3 regions of the Pseudomonas sp. MH9.2 genome follow, and region 2 is predicted to be linked to each of the others. Evidence: predicted binding sites of a transcription regulator. Region 2 holds the regulator's gene; each other region holds the start of a gene.

Region 1 (10,261 bases), 670 kb from region 2:
ACCGGTCAGGATCGCGCCGAGGATACCGCCGATACCGTGCACACCGAAAGCGTCCAGGGAGTCGTCATAGCCCAGCTTGCGTTTCAGGGTTGTAGCGCAGAAAAAGCAGACCACGCCAGCAGCCAGGCCGATCACCAGGGAGCCCATTGGCCCAACAGTACCGGCGGCAGGGGTAATGGCAACCAGACCGGCAACTACACCCGAAGCGATGCCCAGAGCACTTGGCTTACCGTGGGTCAGCCATTCAGCGAACATCCAGCCCAGTGCGGCAGCAGCGGTCGCAATCTGGGTCACGAGCATTGCCATACCGGCAGTGCCGTTGGCCGCAGCAGCGGAGCCGGCGTTGAAGCCGAACCAGCCTACCCAAAGCATTGCCGCGCCGATCAGGGTGTAACCCAGATTGTGCGGAGCCATTGGGGTGGTCGGAAAGCCTTTACGTTTGCCCAGTACCAGACAGGCAACCAGGCCCGCTACACCGGCGTTGATGTGAACCACGGTGCCGCCAGCGAAGTCGAGAACGCCCCAATCACCCAACAGTGCGCCCGGACCACTCCAGACCATGTGCGCGATTGGCGCATAGACCAGCGTGAACCAGATACCCATGAAGACCAGCATGGCGGAGAATTTCATCCGTTCAGCGAATGCTCCGACGATCAACGCCGGGGTGATGATGGCGAAGGTCATCTGGTAGATGACGAACACCGCTTCAGGGAACAGCGCTGCCGGGCCAGTGATGCTCGATGGCGTCACGCCAGCGAGGAATGCCTTGCCCAGGCTGCCGAAGATGGAGTTGAAGTTGACGACGCCCACCTCCATCCCCGTCGTATCGAATGCAATGCTGTAGCCGTAGATGACCCACAGAATACTGATCAGACCGGTAATCGCGAAGCACTGCATCATTACAGAAAGAATGTTTTTCGACCGAACCATACCGCCGTAGAACAGCGCCAGGCCGGGAATGGTCATGAACAGCACCAACGCCGTCGAGGTCATCATCCAGGAAGTGTCGCCGGAATTGAGGACAGGCGCAGCCACTGGGTCTGCCGCCATGGCCAGACCAGGGATTACAAGGGACAACAGGGCTCCTAGCCCTGCGAATTGACGCAGAGTCATATTGTTTTACTCCTGGGGCGTTGGGGTTGGCGGCTTAGATTGCGTCGGTATCGGTTTCGCCGGTACGGATGCGAATGGCCTGTTCCAGATTAACCACGAAGATCTTGCCGTCACCGATTTTGCCGGTGTTGGCAGCCTTGGTTATTGCCTCGATCACTCGATCAAGATCCTTGTCATCGATCGCAACATCGATTTTCACCTTGGGCAGGAAGTCGACTACGTATTCCGCCCCGCGATACAGCTCGGTGTGACCCTTTTGCCGACCGAAGCCTTTGACTTCAGTGACGGTGATGCCCTGCACGCCGATCTCCGACAGTGACTCGCGCACGTCATCCAATTTAAACGGCTTGATGATCGCAGTGACTAGCTTCATGAAACTTTCTCCCGAATTGGTGGACTTGCCCCAGGAAAACAAACCCGACTCAAGTCTAAGCGCAGTGCCTGGCTTTGTAACGTGTCGGTCGCCTTAACAGCCCCGATCAACCCCAGAAAACCGCTTCTGACGAAACACTTCCCCGCTTCGCCTGCCGCACTGCAATCGTCACAGCGACTGCATCAGTGCATGGGTCATATGCCACTAAGCAGAAAGCTTGCCATCTCGTGAATTCTCATTGAATACAGGGCCTTGGCCAACAATCACTTTCCCAGCCACCGATTGCGGTGATCAGGACGCACAACAACAGTGCGCATGCGCCCGTCCCCATGCGCGAAAAGCGTGCAGAAGGGGCGATCTGAATTGACTATAGATGCTGCGTGATATACTGCCGCCCATCTGTTTCCGGAACTCTGACCATGCTCGCGCCCAAAGCCTTCCTCGACGCCCTGAGTGGCCACGCCTCTCGCTTGTTCAACGGCGAAACGCCTGTCCCGCGCAACGAATTCGAAACCCAGTTCAAAGCCCTGCTGCAAAGCGGCTTCAGCAAGCTTGATTTAGTGAGCCGCGAAGAGTTCGACAGCCAGATGACCGTCCTCGCCCGCACCCGTGCCCGCCTTGAAGCGCTGGAAGCCAAAGTGACCGAGATGGAAGCGAAACTGACGCCACCGGCAGAGTAACAACCGCGCGACTTCTGGACGCTCACCGTCCAATCCCGGTGGGAGCGAATTCATTCGCGAAAAAAACTACGCGTCCCGATTGCTCCCATACAGGGCTATCCATTCACACCCTGTATCGATTCCTCGCCCCAGCTTCCCCCCGAATTCCCGCAGGATGCGGTTCTTCAGACATCAAGGAATGATCATGTCTCTCGCCATCGTGCTCAGTCGCGCTCAGGTGGGTGTGGAAGCGCCAGCCGTCACTGTCGAGTGCCATCTGGCCAACGGGCTTCCCGCGCTGACGCTGGTGGGCTTGCCTGAAGGCGCAGTCAGGGAAAGCAAGGATCGGGTCCGCAGTGCCATCCTCAATTCCGGCCTCGAATACCCTGCCCGCAGAATTACCCTCAACCTCGCGCCAGCCGACCTGCCCAAAGACGGTGGGCGTTTCGATCTGGCGATTGCCCTGGGTTTGCTCGCCGCCAGTGGGCAACTGCCTGCTCACGCGTTACAGGATGTCGAATGCCTGGGTGAATTGGCGCTCTCGGGCGCTATAAGGCCGATACAGGGCGTCTTGCCTGCCGCACTGGCTGCTCGTGCCGAGGGCCATACGTTGATCGTGCCCGCGGCCAATGCCGAAGAGGCGTGTCTGGCGTCCGGGTTGCGGGTGATTGCAGTCAATCATCTGCTGGAGCTGGTGGCACACTTCAATGGCCGGGCCCCGATTGTCCCCTACGAATCCAGCGGCCTGCTGCACCTGAGCAAACCCTATCCAGACTTGAGCGAGGTGCAAGGCCAGACCGCCGCCAAACGCGCATTGCTGGTGGCGGCGGCGGGCGCGCACAATCTGCTTTTCAGTGGGCCTCCCGGCACCGGCAAGACGCTCCTTGCCAGCCGTCTGCCAGGCCTGTTGCCGCCACTGGATGAACATGAAGCTCTGGAGGTCGCCGCAATTCAGTCGGTCGCCAGCCAGAGTCCTCTGACCAGTTGGCCACAGCGGCCCTTTCGGCAGCCCCACCATTCCGCCTCAGGTGCCGCGCTGGTGGGTGGCGGCAGTCGTCCGCAACCCGGCGAAATCACCCTTGCCCACCATGGCGTGCTGTTTCTCGATGAGCTGCCCGAGTTTGATCGCAAAGTGCTGGAGGTGCTGCGTGAGCCACTGGAGTCCGGGCACATCGTCATTGCCAGAGCCCGCGACCGGGTACGCTTCCCGGCGCGCTTTCAGTTGGTGGCCGCGATGAACCCCTGCCCTTGCGGCTATCTGGGCGAGCCCAGCGGTCGCTGTCGTTGTTCCACCGAGCAGATTCAGCGCTACCGCAACAAGCTTTCCGGCCCGCTGCTGGATCGCATCGACCTGCACCTGACCGTAGCCCGCGAAGCCACGGCACTCAACCCCACCCCGCAAACCGGCGACGACACCGCCAGCGCCGCCGCCCTCGTGGCCCAGGCCCGCGAGCGGCAACAACGGCGCCAAGGCTGCGCCAACGCCTTTCTCGACCTACCGGGCCTGCGCAAACACTGCTCGCTGTCCAGCGCCGACGAAAACTGGCTGGAAACCGCCTGCGAGCGTTTGACCCTGTCACTCAGGGCCGCACACCGCTTGTTGAAAGTGGCAAGAACGCTGGCTGATCTGGAACAGGTCGATGCGATTGGGCGCAGCCATCTGGCCGAGGCGTTGCAGTATCGGCCGTCGAGTAATTGATGGGGTCACACGCAGAATAAGAGCCGCGAAAAGGCCGGCACAGCCCTCCGGGGCTCGTGAGGCCAACCCTTTTCACGACCAGTGCACAGTCGATTACGCGGCCAAGCTTTTTAGCGAGAAACACTTCACAAAAGCTTGATCGGCAGCAGCGTATCTAAAAGAGGTTTTCGGTGAACGCAAACCTTGTATCACCGAAACCGATTGACCTCTTTGCGCAAATCCGCTGCCAGTTCGTCCAGTTCTTTCGCGGTGATAGCCAGGTGGGAGACGACTTCGCGCTGCTCGCTGTTGGCCATGGCGATGCTCTGCAGGTTGCTGCTAAGCAAGGTAGCGGTGCTGCTTTGTTCTTGGGTGGCGGTGGTGATGGCAGCGAATTGTTCGCCTGCGGAGCGGCTTTTTTCGTCGATCTGGGTCAGGGCGGCTGCGACTTTTGCGTTGAGTGAAAGGCCTTCCTGCATGAGCGCGTTGCCCTGTTCCATGGTGCTGATCGCGTTTCCGGTTTCTTGCTGAATGCTCACGATCATGCCTGAAATCTGGTCGGTCGCCTGACGGGTGCGCAAAGCCAGATTACGCACCTCATCCGCTACCACCGCGAAACCACGGCCTTGTTCGCCGGCACGGGCAGCTTCAATCGCGGCGTTGAGAGCCAGCAGGTTGGTCTGCTCGGCAATCGAGGTAATGACGCCGACGATCCCGCCGATTTCCTGAGAGCGCTGGCCCAAGGTGTCAATCACCGTGGCCGTGCCTTTGAGCGAGGACGCGATCTGCTCAAGAGATGCCGAAGCTTCATCCATTGAGGTGCGGCCAATGCGGGTCTGCTGAGCGTTCTCCTGCGCCAGGCGCTCGGTGCTGCCCATGTTGTCGGCGATGTTCAATGAGGTGGCGCTGAACTCTTCCACGGCGCCAGCCATGCTGGTGATCTCCCCGGACTGCTGCTCCATGCCTTCGTAGGCCCCCCCTGACAAGCCGGACAGCGTCTGAGCGCGGCCACTGACTTCCTGTGCCGCGCTGCGGATGTGCGCGACCATGTTCGACAAGGCTTCACCCATCTGATTGAAGCTGCGCGCCAATTGACCGATTTCATCGTGACTGGAAACATTCAGACGCGCGCTCAGGTCGCCCGCGCCCAGGGCTTCAGCCTGACGAACCAGATCCGACAGTGGTTGCAACTTGCGGCGTAACAGCCAGATCGCCGCGCCGACCGCGATCAGCATGGCCAGCAAGCTGCCGATTGCCAATTGTGTGCCGACGCTCCAGGTCACGGCGCTGATTTCGGTTTTTGGCATGCTCGCAAACACTGCCCACGGGCCGCCCGCAAAGGCCACGGCGACGGTATAGAAATCTTGCGTGCCGTCATTCCAGAAATGACCTGTGCCTGGGCGCTTGACGAAGTCGGCCAACGTTTGCGTTGCCTGATCCAGCGCCTTGACCCCGGCAGGCGCCACCAGCCAGTGATTCTGCTCATCCAGCAGGGCCAGAGAACCCGTCGTGCCGATGCGGAAATTCTTCAGGTTCTCGAATTGGGTATTTTGCGCGCCGGTGTAGTCAAAGCCGACGAACAAGGCGGCAATGATTTTGCCACTGCTGTCACGCACCGGGCTGTACTGAGTCATGTAGTAATGCTCGAACAACAGCGCCCGGCCGACGTACTCCTGACCTGCCATCAGTCGGTCATAGGCCGGGCTCTTGCGATCCAGCAAGGTGCCGATGGCCCGCGAGCCATCTTGCTTGCTCAGCGACGTACTCACACGAATAAAATCATCGCCGCTACGCACGAAAATCGTCGCCACGCCGGCCGTCATTTGCTTGAAGTTGTCGACCTCGGTGAAGTCGTTATTCAGGACGTGGTCCCCCAACAACAGGCTTGGTGCCTGCACGCCCGCAACCGTCACGGGGTTGTCTGCCTGCAGGCTCAGGCCACCGCTAAACCGTTTCTCGAACAACCCACTCAAGCGCTGGGTGCTTTCACGCAGAGTGCTGTGAAACGTATTCAGTTGATCGGCCAGCAAACGTGCTTCGCTGGCCATGTGTTCTTCACGAATCGCGAGATTCGCGGCGTCCAGCGAGCGCAACGCGAATACGGTACTGCTGCTGATGACCACGGCCAGAATTACCGCCAGGGCGAGACCCAACTGCGAGGCGATACGAGCACGGGGTTCAGACATGGAAGCTCCTGGCCGAACAGCGGCATCGTTTTGATTTCGATGCCTTGCTCAGCAAAATTCAAAAATGGGGGTCCGTTGAACCTTTTTTAAAAGTCCGACTTATACGGATTCGGCCGACGTGAACAATACTTGAGCTCTGCACTCGGGGATACTGACGAATAACCGCTCAAAAGCCTGTGCCAGAGCTGTTTTCACGTCAGTATCTCAACCTTTGGCAAATCCATTGCGCACACCTCGCCTTGAAGAAACTCGCTGAGCCTGCGCAGACGTTCGCCGCCTGGCCGGGTCTTTGGCCACACCAGATAATAGTTTTCGCCGCTGGCCACGGCGGTGCGCCAAGGCAAGCTTAAACGCCCTTGCGCGACGTCCTCGGCGACCATCAACAAGTCCCCCATGGACACGCCATAGCCCCGCGCAGCCGCGATCATGCCAAGTTCCAGAGTGTCGAACACCTGGCCGCCCTTGAGCGAGATCTGCTCCGACAGGCCCATCCGCTGTAGCCAGTTGCGCCAATCGCGACGGTCGGGGGTCGGGTGCAACAGTTCGGCACTGGCCAACCGCGCGACATCCCAGGGCGGGTCCTGGAGCAACGTCGATGCACCCACAGGGATCAGCAGCTCAGGGAACAGGTAGGTGGCTTCCCAATCCGGCGGAAAATGCCCACGGCTGAGCAACACCGCGCAGTCAAACGGCTCCTGAGTGAAATCCACACTGTCGACATCCATCCAGGCGCTGGTCAATTGCACTTCATTACCAACCTGAAGATGGCGAAACCGGCTCAGGCGCGCCAGCAACCAGCGCATGGTCAGGGTCGAGGGTGCCTTCATGCGCAAAATGCCTTCCTCTGCACGCAAGATGCTGCACGCACGCTCCAACGCCGAAAAACCTTCACGCACTCCCGGCAGTAGCAGGCGCGCCGCCTCGGTCAATTGCAGGTTGCGGCCATTGCGCTGAAATAAACGACAGGCAAAGTGATCTTCAAGCGTGCGGATGTGGCGGCTGACGGCACTTTGGGTGATCGACAGCTCCTCGGCAGCGCGGGTGAACGAGCTGTGTCGGGCAGCGGCTTCAAATGCGCGTAGCGCATAAAGGGGAGGAAGACTACGGGACATACACAACATTCCTACGCAATAGTTGCGCTACTTTACCCCCAACGACTACGCTCGATTCAGATGAGTTTTACTCATGCCAATCATCGGATTTATCCCTTTGTGCCCGCCGTGAGAAATGCCGAGAATCAGTTGCTCACAAAGCCCTGTAAGCCGAGCGCCACGCCTATGCAATCCGTCGCCATCCAAGCACCCTGGATCAAAGAGCTAAGGACCATCCTGCGCTTGGCCGGACCGCTGATCGCCTCGCAAATGGCGCATATGCTCATGGTGTTCACTGACACCGTAATGATGGGTCGCCTGGGACCCGATGCCTTGGCCGGTGGCGGGCTGGGCGCGGCCAGCTACAACCTGATTTCGTTCTTCTGCGTAGGCGTTATCGCTGCCGTCGGCACCCTGGTTTCGATCCGTCACGGTGCAGGTGACAACTTAGGCGCCACGCGGCTGACTCAGGCGGGACTCTGGCTGGCGTGGGGCATGGCACTAATCGCGGCCTTGGTGCTGTGGAACCTTGAGCCCGTTTTGCTCAAGCTTGGCCAGAATGAGGCGAACGTGCACATGGCCGGGCAATTCCTGATCACCCTGCCCTTGGCCCTGCCCGGCTTTCTGTCCTTTATGGCCTTGCGGGGCTTCACCAGCGCGTTGGGGCGGGCCGGCCCTGTGATGGTGATCAGTCTGGGCGGCGTGGCGGTGAACTTCGGGCTTAACTATGCACTCATCCATGGCCTGTTTGGCCTGCCGCATCTGGGCCTGATGGGCATCGGTCTGGTCACGGCGGTGGTTGCCAATGGCATGGCGCTGCTCCTGGCCCTGCATATCCGCCAACACCCAGCCTATGCGCCCTATCCCATTCGCCAGGGCCTGATGCGCCCCTCGCTGACTTATTTGCAAGAGCTGTGGCGCCTCGGCTTGCCGATTGGCGGTACCTACGCGGTCGAGGTTGGCCTGTTCACCTTCGCAGCGTTCTGCATGGGCGCGATGGGCAGTACGCAGATGGCCGCACACCAGATCGCCCTACAGTCGGTGTCGATGGCGTTCATGGTGCCCGTGGGGATTTCCTACGCGATGACCATGCGCATCGGCCAACACTACGGCGCGGGCAATCTGCTCCAGGCGCGACTGGCCGGACGCGTCGGCATTGCCTTCGGGGCGTTGATCATGCTCGGTTTCGCGCTGCTGTTCTGGCTGGCACCGTATCAAGTCGTCAGCCTGTTTCTCGACCTCGACAATCCGGCCTACCGCGACGTGATCGATCTAGCCGTGAAACTGTTGGCGATCGCCGCGTGGTTCGAACTGTTCGACGGCACGCAGACGCTGGCCATGGGCGCCATCAGGGGGTTCAAGGACGCCAGGACCACGTTTGTCATCGGCCTCGCCTGTTATTGGCTGGTCGGCGCGCCTGCGGCCTGGGCTTTCGGTTTTTATGCACAGGGCGGAGCGATGGGGGTCTGGTGGGGGTTGGCTCTGGGGCTGGCCTGTGCAGCGCTGGCACTGACAGTGGCATTCGAAAGGAAGACGTCACGCTTGCTGCGTCAGGCGCCAGTGCTTGCGTCGGTCATGAGTTGAGGGCCGAATCAGGTATGTCTACTGAACGTGCGCCTGCCCCACGTTATGGCGCTGTCCATACGTCAGGTACTCAATCAACTCCGTGAATGGCAACGGCTTGCTGATCAGGTAACCCTGAATTTGATCGCAACCAAAACCACGCAACAGCGCCAGTTGTTCCGGGGTTTCCACACCTTCGGCGACCACTTCCAGGCTGAGGTTGTGCGCCAGGTTGATCATGGCATGCACCAGCTTGCGATTTTCTTCGCGCAACTCCATGCCGCCGACAAAGCTTTTGTCGACCTTGAGCAAGGCAATCGGCAGGCTGTTGAGGTGCACGAACGACGAGAAGCCGGTGCCAAAATCGTCCAGCGAAAAACGCACACCTAGCCGACCCAACGCATCCATCGTCTGTTTGACCAGATCGCTGCGGCGCATGACGGCGGTTTCGGTCAGTTCGAATTCCAGCCAACGGGCATCGACGCCCCGCTCGGCGATCAAGCGGCTCAGGGTCGACAGCAACTGACTGTCCTGAAACTGGCGGAACGACAGGTTGACCGCCATGTGCAGTGCCGGCAGCCCGAGTTCACGCAGCGCCTGCATGTCGCGCAGGGCGCGGGAAATGACCCAGTAACCCAAAGGCACGATCAAACCGCTTTGCTCGGCCAAGGGTACAAACTCGCTGGGTGGCAGCAACCCACGCTCGGCGTGGCGCCAGCGCACCAGGGCTTCGAGGCCAACGATACGCCCGTCGCTCAATGACAGGCGTGGCTGGTAATGCAGTTCCAGCTCATCGCGACGCAAGGCCCGGCGCAGTTCGCTTTCCAGATCGGCCAGGCTACGGGCATTGCGGTTGATGCGTTCGTTAAAAACATGAAAGGTGCAGCCCTGAGTGCCCTTGGCCTGCTGCATAGCGATATGAGCGTGCCACATCAACGGATCGGCACCGGCACCGGCCCGGGCATAGGAAATCCCCAGGCTACAGCCTATCAGCAAGCTTTCACCATCGACCCAATAGGGCTCGGCCAAGGCTTCGGTAATGCGTTCGGCCATCCATTCGGCACGCTGCGGCGCACGGCGGATGTCGATCAACAACGCGAACTCGTCACTGCCCAGCCGCGCCAGTTGATCGCCTGCTTCCAACTGGCTCTTGAGCCGCGAGACCACTTGCAAGATCAATCGGTCGCCAGCCTGATGGCCCAGCGCGTCGTTGGCGTGACGGAAGTTGTCGAGATCCAGGTGCCCGAGCGCCAGTCCACGGCCTTCGTTTTCAGCCAAGCGTGTCGCCAATAAGGTCTGGAAGCCCTGGCGGTTGGCGATGCCGGTTAGCGGGTCTTGCTCGGCCAGACGTTGCAGAGTGTTTTCCAGCACGCCGCGCTCGCGCACATGGCGCAGGCAACGGCGTAGCGCATCAATGCTCAACGTGGCGAGCACCAGCCAATCGCTGACGCCAATCGGCGGTTCGAGCGGTTCGTGCTCAAGCAGCATCACCACCGGCAACTTACAGCGCCCGGGCGCTGGCTGGAGCTCAGGCGTCGTCAGCAGCACGGCATTTCGCGCGTCGTCGAACAGGCTGCCGACATCGCCCCAACTCGGCG
Region 2 (10,261 bases):
CACCACTTGATAAAGCGCTTCATCGCTTTGGGCGCTGCGTAGGCGGTCGCGCACATCGGCGCGGTCGAGCATGCTGGCTATCTGGCGCAGCAGCTCCAGGTGTTCGTCGGTGGCGGCTTCCGGGACTAGAAGGACAAAAAGCAGGTCTACAGGCCTGCCGTCGATGGCGTCAAAATCTACGGGGGTGTCGAGGTGCAGGAGGGCGCTGATGGGCATTGGGCAGCCCGCCAGCCGGCAATGCGGGATGGCGATGCCATTGCCGAAACCGGTCGAGCCGAGTTTTTCGCGGGCAATAAGGCTCGTGAGTACCAAGTCCGAATCAAGCTCCGTTTCACGGCCGATCAGTTTGGCAACTTGCTCAAGAACATTTTTTTTACTGCTGCTCGGCACGTTCACGAGTGAACGGCCGGCAGTCAGGATATTTTCAAGTCGGATCATGGGTTGTGGGTGTTAGCGAGCAGTCGCACCTTTCAGGATGTTCTGCTGCTTTTCCTTATGCTTGAGCAATTGTCGGTCCAGCTTGTCAGTGAGTAGGTCGATTGCCGCATACATGTCGTCATGTTCTGCGTTAGCGACCACCTCTCCACCGTGGATGTGCAGTGTGGCTTCGATTTTCTGTTTCAGTTTCTCGACTGCCATCGTTACCTGCACATTGGTAATCTTGTCAAAGTGCCCTTCGAGCTTCTTGAATTTGAGCTCGATGTATTCGCGCAGGGGCTTGGTCACTTCCAATTGGTGTCCACTGATGTTGACTTGCATACAGCGTCTCCTTCGTTGCCAGTACATAAAGAGGCAGGCTTGAATGCCTACCACTGGAACGCTACGGCGTACGGCCACCCTTACATCAATCGCTTGCGTTCGCTTGAAGGTGCTATCCCAAGTGATTCGCGGTATTTAGCGACCGTGCGCCGAGCTACCTGAATGCCTTGTGCCTCCAGTAAACCAGCGATCTTGCTGTCACTCAACGGCTTTTTCTGATTTTCCGCAGCTACCAGTTTTTTGATGATCGCGCGAATGGCCGTGGACGAACACTCTCCGCCCTCTGAGGTGCTTACGTGACTGGAAAAGAAATATTTCAGTTCGTAAATACCGCGCGGGGTATGCATGAATTTTTGCGTGGTCACACGTGAAATCGTCGATTCGTGCATGCCTACCGCTTCGGCGATGTCATGCAGAACCAAGGGTTTCATGGCTTCGTCGCCATACTCAAGAAAGCCGCGCTGGTGCTCGACGATCTGCGTGGCCACTTTCATCAGCGTTTCGTTGCGGCTCTGCAGGCTCTTGATGAACCAGCGTGCCTCTTGCAACTGATTGCGCATGAAGGTGTTGTCAGCGCTGGTGTCGGCCCTGCGGACGAACCCTGCGTATTGGGGGTTGACCCGCAGACGGGGCACGGACTCTTGATTGAGCTCTACCAGCCAGCGCTCGTTGTCTTTGCGCACGATCACGTCGGGCACAACGTATTCGGCCTCGCTCGACTCGATCTGCGAGCCTGGGCGCGGGTTGAGGCTCTGCACCAGTTCAATGACCTGGCGCAGTTCGTCTTCCTTGAGCTTCATGCGCCGCATCAGCTGAGCGTAGTCGCGGCTGCCAAGCAGGTCGATGAAGTCTCCGACCAAGCGTTGTGCCTCGGCCAGCCAGCGAGTCTTCGCGGGGAGCTGACGCAATTGCAGTGACAGGCATTCGCTCAGGTTGCGAGCGCCGATACCCGCGGGTTCGAATTGCTGGATACGGTGCAGTACTGCTTCGATTTCATCCAATTCGACATCCATTTCCGGGTCGAAGGCATCGAGGATTTCCTCAAGCGACTCGTCCAGGTAGCCCTGATTGTTGATGCAGTCGATCAGCGTGACGGCGATCAACCGATCAGTATCGGACATGGGGGCCAGATTCAATTGCCACAACAGATGGCTTTGCAGGCTCTCGCCGGCCGATGTGCGAGTGGTGAAGTCCCATTCGTCATCGTCGTTGTTGCTGCTGGGCAGGCTGCTGGCACTGGTCTGATACACGTCATCCCAAGCGGTATCAACGGGCAGCTCGTTGGGGATGCGGTCGTTCCAGTCGCCTTCTTCCAGGTTGTCCACCGTCGGGGCGGGCTCCTGGTAGGTAGGTTCCTGTACGTCAGGATTGGGTTTCTCTATGTTGTCGGCCAACGGATCGGCATTGTCGAAGTCGTCGCCTTCTTCCTGGCGTTCCAGCATAGGGTTCGACTCCAACGCTTCCTGGATTTCCTGTTGAAGGTCCAGGGTCGACAATTGGAGGAGGCGGATGGCCTGTTGCAGCTGCGGTGTCATCGTCAGCTGCTGGCCCATTCTCAGGACTAGCGATGGTTTCATGGCAGGGGCTTAACACCTTATTTCGCCGGCGCACATGCGCCATCCACTACAGGGCGCCGAAGCGCCAACTTAAGCAAATTATATGCCTGAAACCTAAGTGTTTGCCTAGAGCGTGATGACAATTAATGTTCTTGTCAGCACTGCACCCTAGCGTCCGTCGCCGATGAAGAGCGAAACACCGCAGAGCTTACAGGCGGAACTCATGGCCGAGGTAAACCTCTTTAACCAGTTGGTTAGCCAGAATGGTTTCTGAATCACCCTCAGCGATCAGTTGCCCGTCGTTGACGATGTAAGCGGTTTCACAAATATCCAGGGTGTCACGTACGTTGTGATCGGTGATCAGTACGCCGATGCCCTTGGCTTTCAAGTGATAAATGATTTGCTTGATATCGCCGACGGAAATGGGGTCGACACCGGCAAACGGTTCATCGAGCAAGATGAATTTTGGCGAAGTCGCCAGGGCGCGAGCGATTTCCACACGACGGCGTTCACCGCCGGACAGGCTCATGCCCAGGTTGTCGCGTATGTGGCTGATGTGGAACTCCTGCAGCAGGCTTTCCAGCTCCTTGCGACGCGCTGTACGGTCGAGTTCCTTGCGGGTCTCGAGGATCGCCATGATGTTATCGGCAACCGACAGTTTGCGAAAAATCGAGGCTTCCTGCGGCAGATAGCCGATCCCGGCGCGTGCGCGACCGTGCATGGGTTGATGGCTGACGTCTTGATCGTCGATCAAGACGCGACCCTGATCGGCCTGGACCAAACCTACGATCATGTAGAAACAGGTGGTTTTGCCAGCACCGTTAGGGCCAAGCAGCCCCACGATTTGCCCGCTCTCGATCGAGAGACTGACATCGCGCACAACCTGGCGACCCTTATAGCTTTTAGCCAGATGCTGGGCTTTAAGCGTCGCCATTACGGAGCCTTCTGCGGTGCGGGTTTGTTTTTCGGCTGGATGACCATGTCGATCCGCGGACGTGGTGCCGTCACCTTGGCTCCGTTGGCGCGGCCGGCATTGACGATTTGTTTCGTCGTGTCATAGACGATTTTCTCGCCTTCGGACGTATTGCCGTCGTTGATGACCTTGGCCTTGTCGATCAGGATGATCCGGTCAAGGGCGGCGAAGTACTGGATGGTCACGCCGTACGCTTGAACGATAGGCTTGTCGACGGCAGGTTTCTGTTCGTAGTAAGCAAGATTGCCAACGGCGGTAAATACGTCGACTTCACCTGTTGGCGTCCGGGTGATGGTCACGGTGTTGCCCGTGATCTTCATGGAGCCTTGGGTGATGATGACATTGCCTTTGTAGGTGGCAATGCCCTGCTTGTCATCGAGTTGCGCATCGTCAGACTGAATATGAATAGGCTGATCGCGGTCCGTCGGCAAAGCCCAGGCGCTCACGCTTCCCAGTGCTGCGCCCAAACCGAGCAAAAAAGGGAGGGTTTTAACGAGCCTCATACTGTCCTCTTACGTTGGACAGCAGGTGCATCCTGCCGTCGTTCAAATACGCTTTCATACCCGTGCCAGTGGATACGCCGCCGAAACCGTCGATTCTAACGGCTTGCTCGGTCTGCGCATATTGCTTCTGTGGGAATACAGTCATTCGACTGCTGGTAATAATCGTTGTCCGGTTTTTTTCGTCAGTGCGTGCGATACGTACTGAATCGATGAGCTCGACCTCGGTGCCGCCGGGAGACACTTCTCCCTTCTTGCTCTGGACATGCCAGGGAAAGAGGGCGCCGCGATACAGTTGCAGATCTGGATTGGTCAGCAGGGTGATGTCGGAAATCTGCACATGTTCGACCTTGTCGGCGGTCATGTCGTATTGAAGCTTGCCGTCCGGCAGGAACTGCAGGCTGTGAGCATTCATCGCATAAAAGTCGATGGCGGCCGGGTCAACGGGTGCAGCCCGCTGCTCCAGAAAGGTTTCAGGGCTGATGTTCCAGTAGCCTGCGGCCGCCAGCATCAGCGCAAGCACGCCCAGAATCAAAAACCGGCGAATCTTTTTACTCAGCATAAATGACTTCTATAAGTAGGCGGCGTGGGCCGCTTCAAGGCTGCCTTGAGCGCTAAGGATCAACTCGCAAAATTCGCGCGCCGCGCCTTCGCCGCCGCGAGCCTGAGTAATGCCGTGGGCATGTTGGCGAACAAAACTGGCCGCATTGGCGACCGCCATGCCAAGGCCAACGCGCCGAATGACAGGCAAGTCTGGCAGGTCGTCACCCAAGTACGCGACCTGTTCATAGCTTAGATTGAGTTGGGCAAGTAGTTCGTCAAGAACGACCAGTTTATCTTCGCGGCCTTGATACAAGTGCTGGATGCCCAGATTCTGCGCGCGGCGCTCGACCACCGGTGTGCGACGCCCGCTGATGATAGCGGTGTGCACGCCCGAGGCAATCAGCATTTTTATGCCTTGGCCATCGAGTGTATTAAACGTTTTGAACTCACTGCCGTCTTCGAGAAAGTACAGGCGTCCGTCCGTCAGCACGCCATCGACGTCGAAAATGGCCAGTTTGATGTTCTTGCCGCGTTGCAGCAGATCCTGCATCGTCGCTTCGCTCATTACATAACCCCCGCGCGCAGCAGGTCTTGCAGGTTGAAGGCGCCAATAGGGTGGTCGTTCTTGTCGACCACGATCAAGGCTCCAATTTTGTGGTCTTCCATGATTTTCAACGCCTCGGCTGCAAGCATCTCGGGGCGAGCAGTCTTGCCATGGAGTGTCATCACTTCGTCGATGCTCGCCTGACGAATATCGATGCTGCGGTCCAGGGTTCTGCGCAAATCGCCGTCGGTAAATATCCCGGCGAGGCGGCCATCGGCCTCCACAACGGCAGTCATGCCCAAGCCCTTGTGGGTCATTTCCATCAGCGCATCACGCAGCAGCGTGCCGCGTTGAACCTTTGGCAAATCTTCACCGGTATGCATGACGTGTTCGACTTTGAGCAACAAACGTCTGCCAAGCGCGCCGCCAGGGTGGGAGAAGGCAAAGTCTTCCGCCGTGAACCCGCGCGCTTCGAGCAGGGCGACCGCCAGTGCGTCGCCCATCACCAGTGCGGCGGTAGTCGAGGACGTAGGGGCCAGGTTCAGTGGGCAGGCCTCTTGCGTGACGTAAACGTTGAGATTGATTTCTGCGGCCTTGGCCAGCGGCGAATCAGGGTTGCCGGTCAGGCTGATCATCTTGATGCCCAAGCGTTTGATCAGTGGCAGCAAGGTGACGATTTCGGCGGTCGAACCCGAGTTGGAAATCGCCAGAATGATGTCGTCGCGGGTGATCATGCCCATGTCGCCATGGCTCGCTTCAGCCGGGTGGACGAAGAACGCGGTGGTGCCCGTGCTTGCCAGGGTGGCGGCAATCTTGTTGCCGATGTGCCCGGACTTGCCCATGCCGACCACTACGACACGGCCTGTACCGGCCAGAATCATCTCGCAAGCGCGTACGAAATCTGCGTCGATATGGGCCAGCAAGCCTTCTACGGCTTCTATTTCGAGGCGGATGGTGCGTTGTGCTGTTTGAATCAGGTCGCAGGATTGGCTCATGTCAAAAATCGGTCAGCCTGATGAAAAGGCGGCGATTATAGCGGTAATGGCTCAATCCCTCACGCTTGATCGTCCGACTTTGTTGTGCGCCGTAAATCAGGTCAGGTATACGCGGACTGATTGTGTCCTTTGTAGGACGTTTTGCAATTGTTCGAATTATCTGTCTCGCACCTTAACGAAAGAGGCTTCTACCGTGGGCCGCGCGCGCGGGCGGTGGTATAGTTCGCCGCCGGTTCTGCCCCCCGGACAGCCACTGCGCGTGTCTTGCGGCACGGACCTGGCGTCAGAGTGTGAGGCTGCATCGCAAGGAGTTTAGATGAGTGCCGATAACGCCTACGCGGTCGAGCTGAAGGGTGTCACCTTCATGCGCGGGACGCGCAGCATTTTCAATAATGTTGATATTCGTATTCCTCGGGGCAAGGTCACCGGCATCATGGGACCTTCCGGCTGTGGCAAAACGACCTTGCTGCGTTTGATGGGTGCGCAGTTGCGTCCCAGCAAAGGCGAAGTGTGGGTCAACGGCCAGAATCTGCCGAAATTGTCGCGCAGCGACCTGTTCGACGCACGCAAGCAAATGGGCGTGCTGTTTCAGAGTGGCGCCTTGTTCACGGACCTCGATGTGTTCGAAAACGTGGCCTTTCCGCTTCGCGTGCACACCGATTTGCCGGAAGAAATGATCCGCGACATCGTCTTGCTCAAATTGCAAGCGGTCGGACTGCGCGGTGCCATCGAGCTGACGCCCGACGAGTTGTCTGGCGGCATGAAGCGCCGTGTGGCATTGGCTCGGGCGATTGCCCTTGACCCGCAAATCCTGATGTACGACGAACCCTTCGTGGGCCAGGACCCTATTGCCATGGGGGTGCTGGTGCGCTTGATTCGGTTGCTCAACGATGCGTTGGGGATCACCAGTATTGTGGTGTCCCACGACCTTGCCGAAACAGCGAGTATCGCGGACTACCTGTATGTAGTGGGCGATGGCGAGGTATTGGGGCAGGGGACCCCCGAGGAACTGATGAACTCGGACAACCCTCGTATTCACCAATTCATGACCGGCGAACCTGATGGCCCTGTGCCATTTCACTATCCGGCACCGGATTATCGCGACGAACTTTTGGGGAAGCGCTGATGCGCAGAAAGTCACTACTGGAGCGGATTCGTCTATTCGGGCACGCTGCGATCGATAGCATTACGGTGCTGGGGCGCTCGGGCATATTTCTGGTTCATGTGTTGTTCGGCCGAGGCGGCATTGGCGGCAGTTTTCAACTGCTGGTCAGGCAGCTGCATTCAATCGGCGTCATGTCCCTGCTGATCATTGTGGTCTCGGGGGGCTTCATTGGCATGGTGTTGGCGCTTCAAGGCTTCAACATCCTGACTAAATATGGCTCGGAGCAGGCCGTCGGGCAGATGGTTGCGTTGACCCTGTTGCGTGAGTTGGGGCCTGTGGTTGCGGCTCTGCTGTTCGCCGGGCGCGCGGGTTCCGCGTTGACCGCTGAAATCGGCAACATGAAATCCACTGAGCAATTGTCCAGTCTGGAAATGATTGGCGTCGATCCACTCAAGTACATCGTTGCGCCGCGTCTGTGGGCTGGTTTCATCTCTCTGCCGTTGTTGGCGATGATCTTCAGTGTGGTCGGAATCTGGTGTGGCTCCTGGGTTGCGATCGACTGGCTGGGCGTTTACGAAGGCTCATTCTGGTCAAATATGCAAAACAGCGTGTCCTTCAGGGATGACGTGCTCAATGGTGTTATTAAAAGCGTAATCTTTGCTTTTGTGGTTACCTGGATTGCCGTGTTTCAGGGTTACGACTGTGAGCCCACTTCGGAAGGGATCAGTCGTGCCACCACTAAAACAGTGGTGTATGCCTCGTTGGCCATATTAGGCCTGGACTTTATTCTGACTGCCCTGATGTTTGGAGACTTTTGATGCAAAACCGCACCCTGGAAACCGGTGTCGGCCTATTCCTGCTGGCCGGGATCTTGGCTTTGCTGTTGCTGGCCTTGCGGGTCAGTGGTTTGAGCGTAAGCGCGACCAACGACAGCTATAAACTTTATGCCTACTTCGACAATATTGCCGGTTTGACTGTCAGAGCCAAGGTGACCTTGGCGGGCGTTACAATCGGCAAGGTCACTGCTATCGATCTGGATCGCGACAGTTTTACCGGTCGGGTGACAATGGAGGTTGAAAAACGGGTGAATAACCTGCCATCGGACTCCACGGCTTCCATTCTTACCGCCGGTTTGCTGGGCGAGAAGTACATCGGTCTCAGCGTGGGCGGGGAAGAGGCGCTGCTCAAAGACGGCGGCACGATCCACGATACCCAGTCGTCGCTGGTGCTGGAGGATCTGATCGGTAAATTCCTGCTCAATACTGTGAGTAAAGACGCCAAATGAGGAGCTTTTCCATGATATCGATCTTGCGCCGTGGCCTGCTTGTATTGCTGGCTGCGCTTCCATTGGTTGCGAATGCTGTGGCCGCGCCGTCCGCCCATGATCTGGTGGATCGCACGACCAAGGAGTTGCTGAGCGATCTGGCCGCTCATAAAGAGCAATACAAAACCAATCCGAGCGCCTTTTACGATGCATTGAATCGCATCGTCGGCCCAGTAGTGGATGCCGAGGGCATCTCGAAAAGCATCATGACGGTCAAGTACTCTCGCAAAGCGACACCTGAACAAATGCTGCGTTTTCAGGATAATTTCAAGCGGAGTCTGATGCAGTTCTATGGCAACGCACTGCTCGAATACAACAATCAGGGCATTACAGTCGCCGCAGCCAAAGAAGAAAATGACACCCGCACCAGCGTCGATATGCAGGTCAAGGGCAACAACGGCGCCCTGTATCCCGTGTCCTACACACTCGAGAAAATCAACGGCGAGTGGAAAGTGCGTAACGTCATTATCAACGGCATCAACATTGGCAAGCTGTTCCGTGATCAGTTTGCTGACGCCATGCAGCACAATGGCAATGACCTTGATAAAACCATCAACGGTTGGGCGGGCGAAGTTGCCAAGGCCAAGAGCACCATCGATCAAGCGGCCGAGAAACCTGTCAATGAGTGAATCAGGTGTTCGTCTTGGCGCTGCAGGTGAGTTGTACCTGAGTGGCGTGCTCGACTTCCGCACCGGGCCGGCCTTGCGCAAGCAAGGTCAGGCCCTGATCAAGGCCTGCACCGCGCCGGCGTTGATTCTGGACTGTTCCGCAGTGGAGAAATCCAGCAGTGTCGGCCTGGCTTTGCTGCTCGCGTTCATGCGCGATGCCGACGCTGCCGGAAAAGCTGTCAGCGTTCAGTCGCTGCCGGAAGATATGCGCCAAATTGCCCAAGTGTCCGGCTTGATTGAGTTGCTGGAACCGAATCAGCCGTCATAAAAGAAAGCTTTCCGTCCGAGTCTGTCATTCCGGGGTTCGCAGCGAGGGGGCTTTTTTGTATGATGGCCGACCCGCGCGCGTAGGGCGCCGATCGAGGTTAAGCATGCAGGCCGTAGAAGTTAAAAGCTTCCTTGAAGGAAAGCTGCCGGAAATCCAGGTAGAAGTTGAAGGTGAAGGCTGCAATTTTCAGCTGAATGTGATCAGTGACGAGATGGCGACCCTTAGCCCAGTCAAGCGTCAGCAGCAGATCTATGCCCATTTGAACCCTTGGATCGCCGATGGCAGCATCCATGCGATCACTATGAAATTTTTCAGCCGCGCTGCATGGGCCGAGCGCACCTGAGCCAATTGGCGTCGAGATTCTAATGGATAAACTGATTATTACTGGCGGCGTTCGTCTTGATGGCGAAATCCGCATTTCCGGGGCAAAGAACTCTGCCCTGCCGATTCTTGCTGCAACGTTGCTGGCCGATGGGCCGGTGACAGTGTGCAACCTGCCGCACCTGCACGACATCACCACCATGATCGAGCTGTTCGGGCGCATGGGCATTGAGCCTGTGATCGACGAAAAGCTTAGCGTTGAAATCGACGCGCGCACCATCAAGACCCTGATCGCCCCGTACGAATTGGTGAAAACCATGCGTGCTTCGATTCTGGTGCTGGGTCCGATGGTTGCTCGTTTCGGCGAAGCAGAAGTGGCGTTGCCTGGTGGTTGCGCCATCGGCTCGCGTCCGGTCGATTTGCACATCCGTGGCCTTGAAGCCATGGGCGCGACCATCGACGTCGAAGGCGGCTACATCAAAGCGAAGGCGCCAGAAGGCGGCCTGCGTGGAGCGAACTTCTTCTTTGATACCGTCAGCGTGACCGGTACCGAAAACATCATGATGGCAGCCAGTCTGGCCAACGGCCGTAGCGTGTTGCAGAACGCTGCCCGTGAACCGGAAGTGGTCGACCTGGCCAACTGCCTGATCGCCATGGGTGCGAACATCACCGGCGCGGGCACTGACACCATCACCATCGATGGCG
Region 3 (10,261 bases), 1.1 Mb from region 2:
TGCGCGGCACGGGCGAGGAAGTGCTTGGCCAGGGTCGGAATGTCTTCGCGACGGTCGGACATCCGTGGAATGTGGATGCGAATCACGTTGAGGCGGTGGAACAAGTCCTCACGGAATTTACCCGCTTGCACCAGGGTTTCCAGATTCTGGTGAGTCGCGGCAATGATGCGTACATCGACCTTGACCGGGGTATGCCCACCGACACGGTAGAACTCGCCATCAGCCAGTACCCGCAGCAAGCGCGTCTGGGTATCTGCCGGCATATCGCCGATTTCATCAAGGAACAGGGTGCCGCCGTCCGCTTGTTCGAAACGGCCGCGACGCAGGTTGGCCGCGCCGGTAAAGGCGCCTTTTTCGTGGCCGAACAGCTCGGACTCCATCAAGTCCTTAGGAATCGCTGCCATGTTCAATGCAATGAACGGCGATGCGGCTCGGGGGCTGTGGCGGTGCAACGCATGGGCGACCAGTTCTTTACCGGTGCCGGACTCGCCGTTGATCAGTACGGTGATGTTGGAATGGCTCAGGCGCCCGATGGCGCGAAACACTTCCTGCATCGCCGGGGCTTCGCCGATGATTTCCGGGGTGCGGGTCAGGGCTGGCACGACCTGCATGCCGTGTTGTTCCTGGGCATGCTGATTGGCGCGTTTGACCAGCGATACGGCCTCATCGACATCAAACGGCTTGGGCAGGTATTCGAACGCACCGCCTTGATATGACGCCACTGCACTGTCGAGATCTGAATGCGCGGTCATGATGATGACCGGCAAGCGCGGATGCAGTTCGCGGATCCGGGCCAACAACTCCAGGCCACTGGCGCCCGGCATGCGAATGTCGGAAATGATCACATCAGGCTGCTGGCGGGCCAGGCGACTCATCACCCCGTCGGCGCTGTCGAAGCTTTGGGTGGTCATGCCTTCTTGTTGCAGGGCTTTTTCCAACACCCAGCGGATAGAACGGTCGTCATCGACGATCCATACAGTTTCACTACGGCTCATGTCGACGCGGCTCCTTGTTCTAGCGGCAGGAAGATCGAGAAGGTGGTGTGGCCAGGATGGCTGTCACACTCGATCAGTCCCTGATGCTGACTGATGATGTTCTGGGTAATCGCGAGGCCGAGCCCGGTGCCATCCGGTCGGCCGCTGACCATGGGGTAAAAAATGGTTTCCTGAAGCTCGGCCGGAACGCCCGGACCGTTGTCGATGATTTCAATCTTGCACACCAGACGGTGGCGGACGTGGCCGATGGTGAACTGGCGCAAGGCGCGGGTACGCATGCTGATCCGGCCCAGACGCAACTCGTTCTGACTGCTGATGGCCTGCATGGCGTTGCGCACGATATTGAGGACGGCCTGGATCATTTGCTCGCGGTCGATCAACACGTCTGGAATGCTCGGGTCGTAATCGCGCACCAAGGTGATGCAGCCTTGGCTTTCGGCGTCGACCAGGCTGCACACGCGCTCGAGCACTTCGTGCACGTTGGTCATTGCCAGCGAAGGCAGCTTGTTGGAACCCAGCATGCGGTCGACCAGATTACGCAGGCGGTCGGCCTCTTCGATGATGACGTTGGTGTAATCCTTGAGGCTCTCTTCAGGCAGCTCCCGGGCCAGCAGTTGGGCGGCACCGCGAATCCCGCCGAGCGGGTTCTTGATTTCGTGGGCCAGGCCGCGCACCAGCATTTTGGTGGTTTCCTGCTTGGACAGCTGAGCCTCTTCCTTGGTAATCCGCAGCAAGCGATCACGTGGGTGGACCTCCAGCAGGAGCAGGGTTTCGCCTCCGCTGAGGATCGGGGTGACGGCGTAGTCGACGGTCAAGGTCTGCCCGGTCAACGCGGTGAGCATCGCTTCGCGCTTAGTGAACGGGTGAGCCTGTTCGACAGCCTGACGCAGCGAGCTCAGTGCTTCAGCCGATTCGGTGAACAGCTCGCTGATGAATTGTCCATGGCTGCGTTGGCCGCTGATGGCCAGCAGCATTTCCGCTGCTGGATTCATGTACTCAAGACGCAGGTTCGAGTTGAGTAAAATGGTGGCAGTGGTCAGGTTGTCGAGTAAAAGCCGGTGCAGCGCGTCACTGATAGTCATTACTTGTCGTTGACCTCTTTTGGCACATTGCAACCCCAGGCGGGCCCGGATCGCAGGCGCTGGTTGGTCTTCGCCAGCATGGGTTTAGCCGCTGATACGGTACTGATAGTACGAATCTGCAAAAACCAAACCAAGGCTCCGAAAAGAAGCGCCAAACCCGCAAAATCGGGCTTTTTTCGGACATTGGGTCGTTAGAGGCTGCTCTCCGCCAGGATTTTCGAACCAAAATGGGTGGCTTCGTCGATCACGCTGCAAGCTATCGCACCAATATAGTGCCTGACGCTGTTGAGTGGTCAGAAGAAAGGCAGGAGGCTGCTTTTTTTCTCCGCAGGCTTATCGGCAAGGGCGCATTCGGGGCGTACACCGTAATCCGCTTCCTTGCACGGCTGCGCCAGACGTTTTTGCGCCAGGGTGATGCGCAACATATGGAAGGGCTGGTTGGGTGTTCGCTCTACGATGCGATCCGTTTCATCCATAATCTCGACGGCCAGCTGGTGTGTCCCGCGATCAATGTTGATCAGTGGGAACACCGGACTGCGACCTGCTTGCCCGTAGGGTTGGCCGTCGACCAGCAAGCGATACGTGTGACCGTTCTGCAGGGCCGGGTCATTGCTGACGCTGACGATCAGTTTCCCCGTCATGCTGCGCACCGTTGCATCCGGTTCGGGCACCAGGATCCGCAGGAGTTGGTAGCGGAATATGGGCGCGGGTTTTGTGGGGGCGTGGGCCTTCTGCACGACGTGCTTGCGTGGCTGGGAGCTCATATTGCTGGGCGGGATCTCGACGCGATGCGCGTTGCCAGGGTGCGCCTGGTCAGTGAACACCCGGTTGCCTTGCGGATCGACGTAGGTATAGACGTCGGCAACCGCTGGTAATGCGAACAAAATCAGGCATAGCAGCAACAGGCTGCGCACGGGGTTTGATCGGGAAGGCATCTTAAGGTTTACCGAGATGGACGCGCTGCACGCTGATCGTGACGGTCGGGCTTTGCTGGATGATCTGTTGGTCGTTTATCACGCGGACCGCGAGGCTGTGCTCCCCCCGGTCAAGGTTCACTACCTGGAGCCTCGGGACGTTGCTGGGTTGTCCGTAAGCGTTACCGTCGAGCACCAGTTGCAAGAGATGCCCGGGTTGCAGGCGTGGTTGCAGCTGGACGCCAATCGTGAATGTTCCGTTGTTGGCGCGCAGCGCTTCATCGGTCGGCAGGTCACTCAGCGTCAGCACGCCATAGGCGTCGGATGACTGACCCTGATTGGCGCTGGAGGGCGCGTTGTTTTGCTGAGCGGCAGGCTTCTTGGTATCGACACTGTTCAGTGGCGGCAACTGCACGGTTTCGCTTGGTGTGCCGTTGGGTGGTTGATTGCTGTAGGCGGGATTGCCATTGGCGTCGGTGTATTTATAAATCTGCGCCGCAGCGGGCAAGGCGATCGACAGCAGCAGAAATATAAGGCTTCGATGCATGGAATCGTCCAATGGCAATAGCGCGGGTTTTAGTTGGTAGGCTCTACCGATATCGGCATACCGGGGGTGCCAGCATAGAACACAATGAGTTCGGTGGGGCTATTGCCACTGAGGCCGCGGTGAACAATGTTATTCATTTCAGGTAAAACCTGTCCGGCTGTCAATGTTACGGTTTTATCGCTATCCCGTGCCTGAACGATCAACTCGCCCGAGACTACATAACCGGCCGCCGGCATTGGGTGGGAATGCCAATCGAAGCTGCTGCCGGGTGCCATGGTTACTTTTCGAACAGTCAGTTCTGGCTGTCCTTGTGGGTATGCAACATAGGGCGTGCCGTCCCAGGACGATGAGCTCTGCAAAAGGATCTTTGAATCAATGGCTGGCTTCATCTGGGCGTTGGCCGTACCGATGAGAGTCAAGAGGCTTAGGGAGAGCAGGGCTTGTTTGATCATATTCAACTTCCTCGGTCTGCCAGGGCGAAACGCCCTGAGCGCAGCCGAGTAAACGTCATGATCAGGGGCACAAACCAGCCTTCAAGAATTGCAGAAAATGTCGGAAATACGAAGTCATGTAATGGAGGCTCAGCGTCGTATTTTCATGCTAAAGCGGGTTCTCCAGACCTGAGGGGCTAGCTGTTAGCAATCTTGTCAGCGGGGCTGCTGGGTGATGATACAAAGCTCCCCGACTGCACGTCCCAGTGCGATGTCATGGATGGCGTCGTTTGCCTGAAGCTGTCGTTGCTGGTTCAGCCAGGTCGGGCATTGTGGATCGTGCCGGTAGGGCGTGAAGGCTGCGAAGTTTTGCAGCAATCGAATTTGCAGTCGGTCGAGCTGTGGGCGGACTTGATTGACCAGGTCCGGTCTCGCTGTATTCGGCGCCTTGCCTGCCGCGTGCCAATTGGCCAGTAGCGTGTACTGCACCAGCTTGTTCGCCTCGATTTGCGCCGCCAGGAATTGACTGACTTCTTCGGGATTGAGCTTGTAGGCCGGGGCCAGCTTTGCCGCGTTGGCGATGACCTGTTGTTCGCGCAGGCTGTCCTGGATCGGTTTTCCGCTGTCCCATTTGGTGAGTGCGACCTGATCGGCGATGCTCAAGCGTTCACTGACGGTCTGGATCAAGGGCGCCAGCGAGTCGGGTGGTTGAGAGGGTGTGGGCGTATTGGCGCAGGCGCTTATGCTGACTATGGCCGCACATAGAAGAGACAAATGCGGCAGTCGATGTGAATTCGACATGGGTAGACCTCTGGCTGATTCGGCGACCTGATAAAGCCAGAGAGTTAACGCCACAGGTTGTGCTCAAAGCCAGAAACCAATTGTTAAAAAATATCAGGCATAAAAAAGGCCCCCCGAAGGAGGCCTCTATTACGTCGATGCGGCTGACGTAACTGGATTAGCAGCTGTAGTACAGCTCGTATTCCAGTGGGTGTACGAAGGTGCGTACTTTGATTTCTTCTTCGCTTTTCAGAGCGATGTAAGCGTCGATGAAGTCATCGCTGAATACGCCGCCTTTGGTCAGGAACGCACGACCTTTGTCCAGCTCTTCCAGGGCTTCTTTCAAGCTGCCGCAAACTTGTGGGATCTCTTTCGCCTCTTCAGGCGGCAGGTCGTACAGGTTTTTGTCAGCAGCGTCGCCTGGGTGGATTTTGTTCTGGATGCCGTCCAGGCCAGCCATCAACAGTGCAGCGAAGCCCAGGTACGGGTTAGCTGCTGGATCCGGGAAGCGAGCTTCGATACGGCGAGCTTTAGGGCTGGACACGTAAGGAATACGGATCGACGCGGAACGGTTGCGAGCCGAGTAGGCGAGCATTACCGGTGCTTCGAAACCTGGGACCAGACGCTTGTAGGAGTTGGTCGACGGGTTGGTGAAGCCGTTCAGTGCTTTACCGTGCTTGATGATGCCGCCGATGAAGAACAGGGCGGTATCGGACAGGCCGGCATAGCCTTCGCCTGCGAAGGTGTTCTTGCCATCTTTGGAGATGGACATGTGTACGTGCATACCTGAACCGTTGTCGCCATACAGAGGCTTAGGCATGAAGGTAGCGGTACGGCCGTAGGCATCGGCTACGTTGTGTACGCAGTATTTCAGGGTCTGAACTTCATCAGCCTTGGCAACCAGGGTGTTGAATTTCACGCCGATTTCGTTCTGACCGGCAGTCGCCACTTCGTGGTGGTGAACTTCGATGACCAGGCCCATTTCTTCCATGGCATTACACATGGAGGTACGGATTTCGTGGTCGTGGTCGAACGGTGGAACCGGGAAGTAGCCGCCTTTGATACCTGGACGGTGGCCACGGTTGCCGCCTTCCACGTCCTGGTCGGACATCCAGGAGCCTTGTTCGGAGAAGATCTTGAACATGGAACCGGAGATGTCGGACTTGAACTTCACTTCGTCGAAGATGAAGAATTCTGGTTCCGGGCCAACGAAAACAGTGTCGCCGATACCCGTGGACTTCAGGTATTCCTCAGCGCGACGGGCAATGGCGCGTGGGTCGCGGTCATAGCCTTGCATGGTCGAAGGTTCGATGATGTCGCAAACCAGGATGATGGTTGGCTCTTCGGTGAACGGGTCGAGCACGGCAGTGCTGTCGTCAGGCATAAGGATCATGTCGGACGCTTCGATGCCTTTCCAGCCCGCAATGGAGGAACCGTCGAACATTTTGCCGATTTCAAAGAAATCTTCATCCAGCGCATCGCGAGCCGGCATGGTCACGTGGTGCTGAGTGCCTTTGGTATCAGTGAAGCGCAGATCAATCCATTTAACGTCATGATCTTTGATGAGTTGAACCGACTTCGACATGGTGTCCTCCGGGTGGCTTCGGGCCACTTTAGTGGTTTGGCCCTTAGAATTGGGTGATGCCGGCGCGAATACTCTGCCAAGGCAACCTGCCTCACAAGGGAGCAAATTGCATGCCAGTGCCCCGACTTGGGTTTTTCGCGCCAAACGCAGGCATTGCGGGCATTAAAGCTGATAAATCGAAAATTTGATGCACTGATATGATGCGGATTGATGAGAGAGCGGTCTTTTTTGGTGCGTGCAATATTGGCTGTACGATAACTGGTTAAACCTTGAGCAATTTCCGCTATAATCCTGCCCCCTATTTTTCGGCTGGCACCTCGCGCGTTTTTTACATGAAACTAATCGTAAAAGTCTTCCCCGAAATCACTATCAAAAGCCGGCCGGTGCGTAAGCGTTTCATCCGCCAGTTGGCCAAAAACATCCGTACCGTGCTCCGTGATCTGGACCCGGCATTGGTGGTGGGAGGCGTGTGGGACAATCTTGAGGTCGAAACCAGGGTTAGCGAGCCGAAAGCCTTGCAGGAGATGATTGAGCGCCTGAGTTGCATGCCGGGCATCGCACATTTTTTGCAGGTCAATGAATACCCGCTAGGCGATATGGACGACATCGTCGCCAAGTGTAAAGAACACGTCGGCGCATCGTTGGCCGGCAAAATGTTTTCAGTGCGCTGCAAGCGTGCCGGCAAACACAGTTTCAGCTCCATGGATGTCGAGAAATACGTCGGTAGCCAACTTCGCCAGCAGTGCGGCGCTGCCGGAATTTCCCTGAAAGCACCCGAAATCGAAGTGCGCATGGAAATTCGCGACCAACGGTTGTTTGTGATTCACGGTCAGCACAACAGCATCGGCGGTTATCCGCTGGGTGCGCTCGAGCAGACACTGGTGCTGATGTCCGGCGGTTTCGATTCCACGGTCGCGGCCTACCAGATCATGCGCCGTGGGCTGATGAGCCACTTCTGCTTCTTCAATCTCGGTGGTCGCGCCCACGAATTAGGGGTGATGGAAGTCGCCCATTTCTTGTGGAAGAAGTACGGTAGCTCGCAACGCGTGCTATTTGTCAGCGTCCCGTTTGAAGAAGTACTGGGAGAAATTCTCGGTAAAGTCGATAACAGTCATATGGGCGTGGTGTTGAAGCGTATGATGTTGCGCGCAGCGACCCGTATCGCTGATCGGCTCGAGATTGATGTGCTGGTAACAGGCGAGGCGATCTCTCAGGTCTCCAGCCAGACCCTGCCCAATCTGTCGCTGATCGATTCGGTCACGGAAAAGCTGGTTTTGCGTCCACTGATCGCCAGCCACAAGCAAGACATCATCGATCAGGCTTACGATATAGGCACTGCCGATTTCGCCAAGCACATGCCCGAGTATTGTGGGGTGATTTCGGTCAACCCCAAGACCCACGCCAAGCGCAACCGCGTGGAGTATGAAGAACAGCAGTTTGATATGGCGGTGCTCGAGCGTGCGCTTGAGCAAGCCAGGTTGGTGCCGATCGATCGCGTTATCGACGAATTGGGCCAGGACATTGAAATCGAGGAAGTCAGTGAAGCACTGGCCGGTCAGGTCATCGTCGACATCCGTCATCCGGATGCTCAGCATGACGAACCGCTGGAGTTGCCTGGCATTGAAATACAGACGCTGCCGTTCTATGCATTGAACAGCCGCTTCAAGGAACTGGATGAGACTCGCCAGTACCTGTTGTATTGCGACAAAGGCGTGATGAGTCGCCTGCATGCCCACCATTTGCTCAGTGAGGGGCATGCCAATGTGCGCGTTTATCGACCGAGCTAAGTGCCCGGGGCTGTTTGCCTGTGGCTTGCGTCACCGGCCCCCCGACGCCAGTCGTCAAGCCGTCATGGCTTTCGCCGACTCTACTGTTAATAGCTGCCTACAATAGGCAGCTGACCGAATCCTCTGATCGAGATACACAAGTGATCGAAAATCTACGTAACATCGCCATCATTGCTCACGTTGACCATGGTAAAACCACCCTGGTAGACAAACTCTTGCGTCAATCCGGCACCCTGGAGCGCAACGAGCTCAACGACGAGCGCGTGATGGACTCCAACGACCAGGAGAAAGAACGCGGTATTACCATTCTTGCCAAGAACACCGCTATCAACTGGAACGGCTTCCACATCAACATCGTGGATACCCCGGGCCACGCCGACTTCGGCGGCGAAGTTGAACGCGTAATGTCGATGGTTGACTCCGTTCTGCTGCTGGTTGACGCTCAAGACGGCCCTATGCCGCAAACCCGTTTCGTGACCAAGAAGGCTTTCGAAGCCGGCCTGCGTCCGATCGTTGTGATCAACAAGGTCGACCGTCCGGGCGCTCGTCCAGACTGGGTTCTGGATCAGATCTTCGACCTGTTCGACAACCTGGGTGCTACTGAAGAACAGCTGGACTTCCACGTTGTTTACGCGTCTGCACTGAACGGTATTGCCGGTCTGTCGCACACCGATATGGCCGAAGACATGACCCCGCTGTACCAGGCCATCGTCGACCACGTGCCGGCTCCAAAAGTCGACCGTGACGGTCCGTTCCAGATGCAAATCTCCGCTCTGGACTACAACAGCTTCCTGGGCGTCATCGGTGTTGGCCGTATCGCTCGTGGTCGCGTCAAGCCGAACACTCAGGTTGTAGCTATCGACATCGACGGCAAGCGCCGTAACGGTCGTATCCTCAAGCTGATGGGTCACCACGGTCTGCACCGTATCGACGTTGACGAAGCAGCTGCCGGCGATATCGTTTGCATCAGCGGCTTCGACCAGCTGTTCATCTCCGACACTCTGTGCGACCCACTGAACGTCGAAGCGATGAAGCCGCTGACCGTTGACGAACCAACCGTTTCCATGACTTTCCAGGTAAACGACTCGCCTTTCTGCGGTAAAGAAGGCAAGTTCGTCACCAGCCGTAACATCAAGGAACGTCTGGACAAAGAATTGCTGTTCAACGTTGCACTGCGCGTTGAAGAAGGCGACTCGGCTGACAAGTTCAAAGTGTCCGGCCGTGGTGAGCTGCACCTCTCGGTACTGATCGAAACCATGCGTCGCGAAGGCTTCGAAATGGGCGTTGGTCGTCCAGAAGTGATCATCCGTATGGTTGACGGCGTTAAGCACGAACCGTACGAAAACGTCACCATCGACCTGCCGGAAATTGCGCAAGGCGCGATCATGGAGCAAATCGGTATCCGTAAAGGCGACCTGACCAACATGGTTCCGGATGGCAAAGGGCGCGTTCGCCTTGAGTACAACATCCCGGCACGTGGCTTGATCGGTTTCCGTAACGAATTCCTGACCCTGACATCCGGTGCCGGCATCCTGACCAGCATCTTCGACCGTTACGACGTAATGAAGTCCGGCGACATGTCCGGTCGTCAGAACGGCGTACTGGTTTCGGTTGCTACCGGTAAGGCTCTGACCTACTCGCTGGAAACTCTGCAGGCGCGTGGCAAGCTGTTCCTGGGTCACGGTGAAGACGTGTACGAAGGTCAAATCGTCGGCATCAACAGCCGTGACAACGACCTGGGCGTTAACCCAACCAAAGGCAAGAAGCTCGACAACATGCGTGCTTCCGGTAAAGACGAAACCATCGCTTTGGTTCCGCCTATCCGTTTCACTTTGGAACAAGCGCTGGAATTCGTTCAAGAAGACGAACTCTGCGAAGTAACGCCGAAGTCGATCCGCCTGCGTAAGAAAATCCTTGGTGAAAGCGAGCGCACCCGCTCTGCCAAGAAAAACGGCAACTGATTCATTAGTTAGCTGTTAAAAAAACGCCCCCGACCGCAAGGTCGGGGGCGTTTTTGTTTGTCTGGAAAATGTCAGAAACGCTGTAAGAGTGGTGCGTCAAGTTTGACTGGGTTGGTCCACTCGAGCGCTAATTAGACGGTATATGACAGACACGGCTCCCCAGCGGGCAGGCGACCGGT

What was found. Region 2 encodes sigma-54, which starts transcription at its own class of promoters, with help from an activator protein. Its sites were predicted from a motif close to ANTGGCATNNANNTTGCTNT; they were not measured.
Region 1: the regulator sigma-54 is predicted to act here: its motif matches at 1,692-1,711, upstream of glnK (P-II family nitrogen regulator).
Region 3: the regulator sigma-54 is predicted to act here: its motif matches at 6,433-6,452, upstream of glnA (glutamate--ammonia ligase).

What each region holds. Positions count from the first base shown of each region.
Region 1 covers NZ_CP133784.1:2,977,349-2,987,609, forward strand. The annotation lists gene RHM55_RS14045 (ammonium transporter) at 1-1,113, opposite strand, end outside; gene glnK (P-II family nitrogen regulator) at 1,148-1,486, opposite strand; gene RHM55_RS14055 (accessory factor UbiK family protein) at 1,906-2,166, shown strand; gene RHM55_RS14060 (YifB family Mg chelatase-like AAA ATPase) at 2,351-3,844, shown strand; gene RHM55_RS14065 (methyl-accepting chemotaxis protein) at 4,033-6,009, opposite strand; gene RHM55_RS14070 (LysR substrate-binding domain-containing protein) at 6,201-7,121, opposite strand; gene RHM55_RS14075 (NorM family multidrug efflux MATE transporter) at 7,302-8,684, shown strand; gene RHM55_RS14080 (bifunctional diguanylate cyclase/phosphodiesterase) at 8,703-10,261, opposite strand, start outside.
Region 2 covers NZ_CP133784.1:2,309,027-2,319,287, reverse strand. The annotation lists gene ptsN (PTS IIA-like nitrogen regulatory protein PtsN) at 1-438, opposite strand, end outside; gene hpf (ribosome hibernation-promoting factor, HPF/YfiA family) at 451-759, opposite strand; gene RHM55_RS10830 (RNA polymerase factor sigma-54) at 840-2,336, opposite strand; gene lptB (LPS export ABC transporter ATP-binding protein) at 2,524-3,249, opposite strand; gene lptA (lipopolysaccharide transport periplasmic protein LptA) at 3,249-3,791, opposite strand; gene lptC (LPS export ABC transporter periplasmic protein LptC) at 3,778-4,350, opposite strand; gene kdsC (3-deoxy-manno-octulosonate-8-phosphatase KdsC) at 4,360-4,896, opposite strand; gene RHM55_RS10805 (KpsF/GutQ family sugar-phosphate isomerase) at 4,896-5,870, opposite strand; gene RHM55_RS10800 (ABC transporter ATP-binding protein) at 6,187-6,996, shown strand; gene mlaE (lipid asymmetry maintenance ABC transporter permease subunit MlaE) at 6,996-7,793, shown strand; gene mlaD (outer membrane lipid asymmetry maintenance protein MlaD) at 7,793-8,260, shown strand; gene RHM55_RS10785 (ABC transporter substrate-binding protein) at 8,272-8,928, shown strand; gene RHM55_RS10780 (STAS domain-containing protein) at 8,921-9,235, shown strand; gene RHM55_RS10775 (BolA family protein) at 9,339-9,578, shown strand; gene murA (UDP-N-acetylglucosamine 1-carboxyvinyltransferase) at 9,601-10,261, shown strand, end outside.
Region 3 covers NZ_CP133784.1:3,405,993-3,416,253, forward strand. The annotation lists gene ntrC (nitrogen regulation protein NR(I)) at 1-995, opposite strand, end outside; gene glnL (nitrogen regulation protein NR(II)) at 992-2,077, opposite strand; gene RHM55_RS15935 (DUF4124 domain-containing protein) at 2,371-2,991, opposite strand; gene RHM55_RS15940 (DUF4124 domain-containing protein) at 3,014-3,538, opposite strand; gene RHM55_RS15945 (cupin domain-containing protein) at 3,568-3,990, opposite strand; gene RHM55_RS15950 (chorismate mutase) at 4,186-4,770, opposite strand; gene glnA (glutamate--ammonia ligase) at 4,928-6,334, opposite strand; gene thiI (tRNA uracil 4-sulfurtransferase ThiI) at 6,667-8,121, shown strand; gene typA (translational GTPase TypA) at 8,262-10,082, shown strand.